DNA from 3 places in the Polycladomyces zharkentensis genome. Region 2 is predicted to be linked to each of the others. Evidence: riboswitches for the same ligand, from Rfam matches in the RefSeq annotation. Region 2 holds a riboswitch; each other region holds the start of a gene.

Region 1 (2,268 bases), on a different contig from region 2:
GGTGAAACCGGCCATCATGCACGCCCGGACAACGGATGCTTCCGCCCCCGTCACCCATGCAAATATCGGCAACGATACCATCGTGAGTCCGCCTGCCACTTCACGCGTCAAGCGCAATCGGGTCAACAAACCGTACACGCCCGCGACGAAGACGGCCACATTCATCCCGGAAATGGCCAACAAATGCGTCAGTCCCCATTGGGCAAACAGGCGGTCTACCTCCTCCGGCACTGCTTTCCTCTCTCCCAGCACCAATCCGCGAATCAGACCGGAAATCTCCGCAGGATACAGTTGTGCCAGCGTTTCGCCGCCACTTTGCCGAATCCGGTCTGCCCATGCGAATACATGCCATGGAGGCGGTTGTTCCGCCGACACCCCGTGAAGCCCGTCAGTCGACGCAATCCAATGCACAAATTGACGGCGATAAAACGATCGTGCATCAAAACCGCCTGGATTTCGCGCCGGTTCCGGTCGAGTCAACCGTACACCGTCCACCGACAGCCGCGTCCCGCTTGTCCAATCGCGAATCGTCCGCAACTCCGTCGGTGATTGCACTCGCAGACGAAACCACACTTTTTCGTCTTCCAAGCGCCGAACGGCACCATCCACCTCTATCCATCGGACTTTCACCATACAGGTGAGCTGATCTCCATCCACCTCAGGGGCGGACTGGATAACCCCATACATCTTGATGCCAACGTGATCGGCCAACCGATCATCGATAGACGAGACATTGCGGGCATCCACCCAGGACGTATAGGCGGCTCCGACAAAAAAAGAGAGCAGCGTGCATGTTGCCGTCCACATCCGCCAACGCCACAGGCACACCCATCCTCCCCCCATCCCGACAACAACCGCCCCGAACAACCACCATCCACCGTACCCGCTTCCCCATGCCAATGCAACGCCGATGCCTCCCATCCATCCGCCCGCCAACCAACTCACCGGAGCCTTCATAACAACCTCCATAAAAGGGATGAAATGGTATATCCTTTCCGCAAATTCCGACAGAATCCCTCCATGTTCGACAAAAACTGTCGCCATTTTGCTACGGCCGGTTGTCAAACCTTGATTGACAGGTTCCGGTAATCGTATTAGAATGCTAATCATGACAAAACCTAATCATCAACAGTTTCACACTTCGAGCGCTGAATCCGTACAGGAACGGGGGAACCAATTTTTTGGGGTGAATCCGGTGCCATCACCGGTAGGGTCACTCTCACGGACCCGAATCCGTCAGCTAACCTCGTAAGCGTGCTGAGAGGGAAGTGTGCTTCTTCACATGACCAAAAGTCATTGAAGTGGGCACTTCAATGGCTTTTTTGCGTTTTAAACAAAAACGGAATTTATCTGGGGAAGGTGTATGTGATGTTGTCCTCACTGAAACGCTTGATCATCGGGCGCCCGCTTCGTACTGAGCAACTGCAGGAAGAAAAACTGCCGATTTGGAAAGCGCTCCCTATCTTATCATCGGACGCGCTGTCGTCAGTCGCCTACGGTACGGAGCAGATCCTGCATGTACTCGCCCCGATCGGCGTGCTGGCGCTTTGGTATTCATTGCCCATATCCGGCGCGATTATCGGTTTGTTGACACTGCTCATCCTTTCCTATCGGCAAATCATCCACGAATACCCCGGAGGGGGCGGTGCCTACATCGTTTCAACAGACAACCTGGGTTGGTTTGCCGGGTTAATCGCCGGTGCGTCGTTGTTGATCGACTATACACTGACAGTGGCAGTCAGTGTTTCAGCCGGTACGGACGCGATCACTTCGGCATTTCCGGTTTTGCACAATCACAGTACGCTCATTTCCGTATTCTTCGTCCTTCTCCTCATGATCCTCAACTTGCGGGGTTTACGCGAATCCGGAACGATTTTCTCATTCCCCACCTACCTGTTTATCCTGGGCATGCTGGGTCTGGTGCTCGTAGGGTTGGGCAATGTGGCGGTCCATGGGATTCCTGCCGACGTCCCACCGGTGACACACACCTTTCCGGTCGGTCTCACTTGGTTCTTATTGTTGCGAGCGTTCTCGTCCGGATGCTCTGCATTGACCGGCGTCGAAGCCATCTCCAACGCCACTCCCGCCTTCCGGAAACCGGAGACGAAAAATGCGGCGCGTACATTGGCGCTTCTGGGATTATTGCTGGCCGTGTTGTTCGGCGGGACCAGCATGTTGGCATATCTGTATCACATCACGCCCAGTCCGACAGAGACGGTGCTTTCCCAAATCGCTGAAGAGACCTTCGGCAGAACGCTTCCGTATTAT
Region 2 (2,268 bases):
TTCGAAACGGGCAAGACTTGCTTCTCTGCAGGGCGCAGGCGGAGTGAGCCGGCAAATGATGTGTGCCATCTCGAGAAATCGTAGTTCGCGGACTTTATCAACAACTTGGTGGGATTTCAAACGAAAACTTTTCATACATCTAAGTTGACTATCATTCCACGTTTTTTGCATAATAGAATCGGGAAGGATGTAAGTGCCCGTCCTTTTTCGAAGATGAAAAAGGACCAAATCCTACATAATTGGAGGGTGAATCATGGCCAAGCACGAACTGCCTGCACTCCCTTATGCCCATGATGCGTTGGAGCCGTACATCGATGCGCAAACGATGGAAATTCACCATGGCCGGCATCACGCCACGTATGTCAACAACTTGAATGCGGCGTTGGAAGGTCATGCCGCCTTGGCGGAAAAATCGATCGAAGACCTTTTGCGTAACATCGATCAGGTGCCGGAAAGCATTCGTACCGCTGTGCGAAACAACGGGGGCGGTCATGCGAACCACAGCCTGTTCTGGCAAATCATGAGTCCGAACGGTGGCGGCGAACCGAGCGGGGAGTTGGCGAATGCCATCAACCAAACCTTTGGCAGCTTCGATAAGTTCAAAGAAGAATTCACCAAAGCGGCAACCACCCGTTTCGGTAGCGGTTGGGCTTGGCTGATCGTGAAAAAAGACGGTTCTTTGGCTGTGACGAGCACACCGAACCAAGACAGCCCGCTGATGGATGGAGACACGCCGATTTTGGGTCTGGACGTGTGGGAGCACGCCTACTATCTCAAATACCAAAACAAGCGTCCGGAATACATCAAAGCGTTCTGGAACGTGGTCAACTGGGATGAAGTCGCCAAACGGTACCAAGCGGCACGCGGATAAGAAGAATCGACAAAAGCGCGGTGGAATCTTCCGCCGCGCTTTTTTTGTCGTGGAATTTCCAAGGAAATACATACCTTACATTCTAATCATTTTCTATTGAAAGGTATCCATATCCAACTTATAATGGACAACGTGTATCAATACAGCCGAATCTTCGCGTCGGTGTTCGGCGCGGGGTACGGGGGACGCAATCCATGTTGGGGTGAAGCCGCCGTTTCGGCGGCCGGGATCAACTCCTTTCCCGAACCCGTCAGCTAACCTCGGAGGCTTGAAAGGAGGAGAAACAGTGTCTGCTTTGAAAAAGTGGGCGTGGGTGCTCACGGGTGCAGTGGTTGCAGTGATCGTAGCCGCGGTACCGTTTGGAAGCGGTAAGGCGGAAGCGGCTGCACCGACGATGATCCAATACGGCAGTAAAAACGGAGATGTCTGGGACTTGCAATATCGCTTGCAACAGCTGGGGCTGTACCGTGACAAACTGGACGGCATATACGGTTTGAACACGGAAAAAGCGGTTATCAAGTACCAGATTCAGCATAAATTGCGGATCGATGGCATTGCCGGTCCCCAAACGTGGGGATCGTTGAAGCGGCATACCGTGTCCAAAAAGACGGTATCCAAAAAGGTCCACAAACAGCCTCGTCATTCTGTAAATTCTCGCTTTTCGAAAAAAGACATTTCATTGATTGCACGAGCTGTATACAGTGAAGCGCGAGGTGAACCTTACAAAGGGCAAGTGGCTGTCGCTGCCGTGATTTTGAACCGGATTGATTCACCGGAGTTTCCGAAAACAGTAAGCGGTGTGATTTTCCAAGACGGTGCGTTTACGGCGGTACAGGACGGGCAGTTCTGGTTGAATCCCAACAGTACAGCCTATCGCGCTACGATGGATGCGATCCGGGGATGGGACCCGACAAACGGTGCATTGTACTATTTCAACCCGGACACCGCAACTTCTGATTGGATCTGGTCTCGCCCGCAAATCAAAAAAATCGGAAAGCATATTTTCACGAAGTGACGAGGAAAAGCCCGTTCCCTTGGGGGACGGGCTTTTTTTCGTGAGTAAAAACGAGGCTGTACGGAAATATTATGAGAGGAGGTTTTTTCATCATTTTCCGCTTGACAAAAGTAAGTATATAAATGCATAATATCAACGTAACTAAAGTTAGTTCATATTCCGTCATCACTATTCCACAAACGAAAGGAAGGAAACCCACATGGCGACCGTTTTGTACATCACTGCCAACCCCAAACCGGAGGAGCAGTCGTTCAGCTTGCAGGTGGGACGGGCATTTTTGAATGCCTACCGGGAGGCCAATCCCGAAGATACAATCGTCGAGTTGGATGTGTATAAACTGGACATCCCTTTCTTGGACGAAGATGTGTTCAGCGGTTGGGGC
Region 3 (2,268 bases), on a different contig from region 2:
TTGCCCGGTACAGCGCAAGGTTCATCGTTCGTTCGCCTCCCGTCGTTCATAGTAGTGCATAAAGATTTCTTCGAGATCCATCTCTCTGTGTTCCAAATGGCGCACATCCACATCGCCCAGAGCGCGGATCAGGGGATTCAGATCACCTTGTACCTCGATTTCAACCGTGGTTGCTCCCCGGCGGACCACACTGAGCCCGGCCTGAATCAATCGGTCGATGTCCGATTTTCTTCCCAGCGTCACAACAAACGCTTTCCGCTGCTCACTGCGCAATTCCTGGACGGATTTCACAGCGATCAGCCGTCCTTTCCGGATGATGCCGACCCGGTCTGCCGTGCGCTCGATCTCCGGAAACTGATGAGAGGACATGAAAATCGTTTTTCCTCGCTTTTTTTCTTCCAGAATCAATTCCACAAACCCCCGTTGCATCAGGGGATCCAAACCGGAGGTGGGTTCGTCCAGGATCAAAATCTCCGGATCATGCATGAATGCGGCCACAATGGCCAGTTTTTGTTTCATTCCCTTGGACATTTTTCGGATCGGGACTCGGGGGTCCAGTTCCAGTCGCTCCAGCAGCTCATTCCTTCTGTCATCCTTCTGTCCACGGAGTCCCGCCATCAAATCCAAGAAACCGGTACCGTCCAGTCCTTCAAACATGGCGATCTCCCCCGGGAGATAACCGGTGACTTTTTGAATCTTGTCCGATTCATTCCAGCAGTCCATGCCCCCGATCTCCGCTTTGCCCTCATCCTGTCTCATAAAACCCATCAAGTGACGAATCGTAGTGGATTTTCCCGCACCGTTTGGTCCGAGATAACCGAATACTTCACCCCGATTCACTTCAAGGGTGAGATCAAAAATTCCCTTTTCACCCGGAAACCGTTTGGTCAATCCATGAATCCGTATCATGATCGAGCCTCCTCTCCGCCTTTCCGGCGATAAAAATCATCCGTAACGTCCATCATGGTGTCTTTCTTTCGCCATCGCCATTCTTGAGCGTAAAAGCTTCCCGTCACCAACAGAAAAAGCCACGAGAAGGGTGTCTTCCCGTGGCTTTTTGAGCACAGCAAAAACAGCCGTGCTGCCGCACGATTCCACTCCCCCTCTCACAACGCTTACGAGGTTAGCTGACGGATTCGGGTGGCTGAGAGTCACCCTACCCGGGCATTAACCCGGGATTCACCCCATGCAGTCCGTGACCGATTCGCCACAGCCTGCGGTTGGTTCCCCCGCTCCCGCGTATCGCGGGATTCAGCGATTTACGAGGATGTATTTTATTTTTAAATCGAGCTCATCATACTCCTCCGACCACCTGATGTAAAGTGTCATTTTTCATCAAAAAGGAATGAAATACCGTCATGTGACCCGATCCGTTTGATGGGAGATCCATTTCTCTTCTGTTTACTCCCCCTGACGAAATCCGTCGGGCAAATCCTTTTCAAACCATATTCCCGGATACAGGTTGATCATGAGGAATGACGAAGTGCGAAAAGATGTATGGATACGGCACTCGCAGTTGGGGCGGACTGCACCGTGTTCGTACAGTTGAGACCGCTCCTCATTGTTGATCGGGGTGAAACAGACGTTGTTCGGTCCGTTGGGGAGTGTTACAATAGACCGTACGAAACAACGACTCTTACCGTTCGGAGGGTGTCCTGTTTTGGCCAAATATACGCCGATGATGGAACAGTACTTATCGATTAAGGCAGAGTATCCGGATGCCTTTTTATTTTTCCGTTTGGGCGATTTTTACGAGATGTTTTTTGAGGATGCAAAAAAAGCAGCCGAAGAGCTGGAAATTACGCTGACCTCACGCGACGGCGGGAAAGAACGGGTACCGATGTGCGGTGTGCCGTATCATTCCGCCGAGGCGTACATTGAGCGATTGATCGAAAAAGGATACAAAGTCGCGATCTGTGAACAGGTGGAGGACCCCAAAGCGGCCAAAGGCGTGGTCAAACGCGAAGTGGTTCGCGTGATCACACCGGGAACGGTCATTGAGGAAAAAATGCTGGCCGACAAAGAGAACAACTTTTTGGTGGCGCTCGCTACCGATGGCCGTGCGCATGCGTTGGCGGCCGGGGATCTTTCCACCGGTGAATGGTACGTGACCCAGTTGGAAGGGTCATTGGACCGGCTGATGGATGAAACCGGTGCATACCGACCACGGGAAGTGCTGCTCGACCCCGCATTGGCCGGGGATCGTCACTTCCAAAAGCGGCTTGGCATGCGGTTGGGATGTCTGTTCACCCCAATGACCGAGGAGAA

Evidence for each region. Region 2 has a riboswitch for cyclic di-AMP ahead of sleB (spore cortex-lytic enzyme). Riboswitches for the same ligand answer to the same signal wherever they lie in the genome.
Region 1: linked by a shared signal. The riboswitch ahead of kimA (potassium transporter KimA) and the one ahead of sleB (spore cortex-lytic enzyme) in region 2 are both predicted to bind cyclic di-AMP.
Region 3: linked by a shared signal. The riboswitch ahead of JQC72_RS07860 (ABC transporter ATP-binding protein) and the one ahead of sleB (spore cortex-lytic enzyme) in region 2 are both predicted to bind cyclic di-AMP.

Annotation. Positions count from the first base shown of each region.
Region 1 is NZ_JAFHAP010000004.1:336,921-339,188, forward strand. Features, by position in the region: gene JQC72_RS03485 (DNA internalization-related competence protein ComEC/Rec2) at 1-957, opposite strand, end outside; cyclic di-AMP (ydaO/yuaA leader) riboswitch at 1,137-1,271, shown strand; gene kimA (potassium transporter KimA) at 1,369-2,268, shown strand, end outside.
Region 2 is NZ_JAFHAP010000005.1:63,766-66,033, forward strand. Features, by position in the region: gene JQC72_RS04810 (superoxide dismutase) at 254-871, shown strand; cyclic di-AMP (ydaO/yuaA leader) riboswitch at 1,006-1,154, shown strand; gene sleB (spore cortex-lytic enzyme) at 1,158-1,886, shown strand; gene JQC72_RS04820 (FMN-dependent NADH-azoreductase) at 2,086-2,268, shown strand, end outside.
Region 3 is NZ_JAFHAP010000008.1:125,416-127,683, forward strand. Features, by position in the region: gene JQC72_RS07855 (efflux permease Rv1217c-related protein) at 1-25, opposite strand, end outside; gene JQC72_RS07860 (ABC transporter ATP-binding protein) at 22-909, opposite strand; cyclic di-AMP (ydaO/yuaA leader) riboswitch at 1,099-1,267, opposite strand; gene mutS (DNA mismatch repair protein MutS) at 1,661-2,268, shown strand, end outside.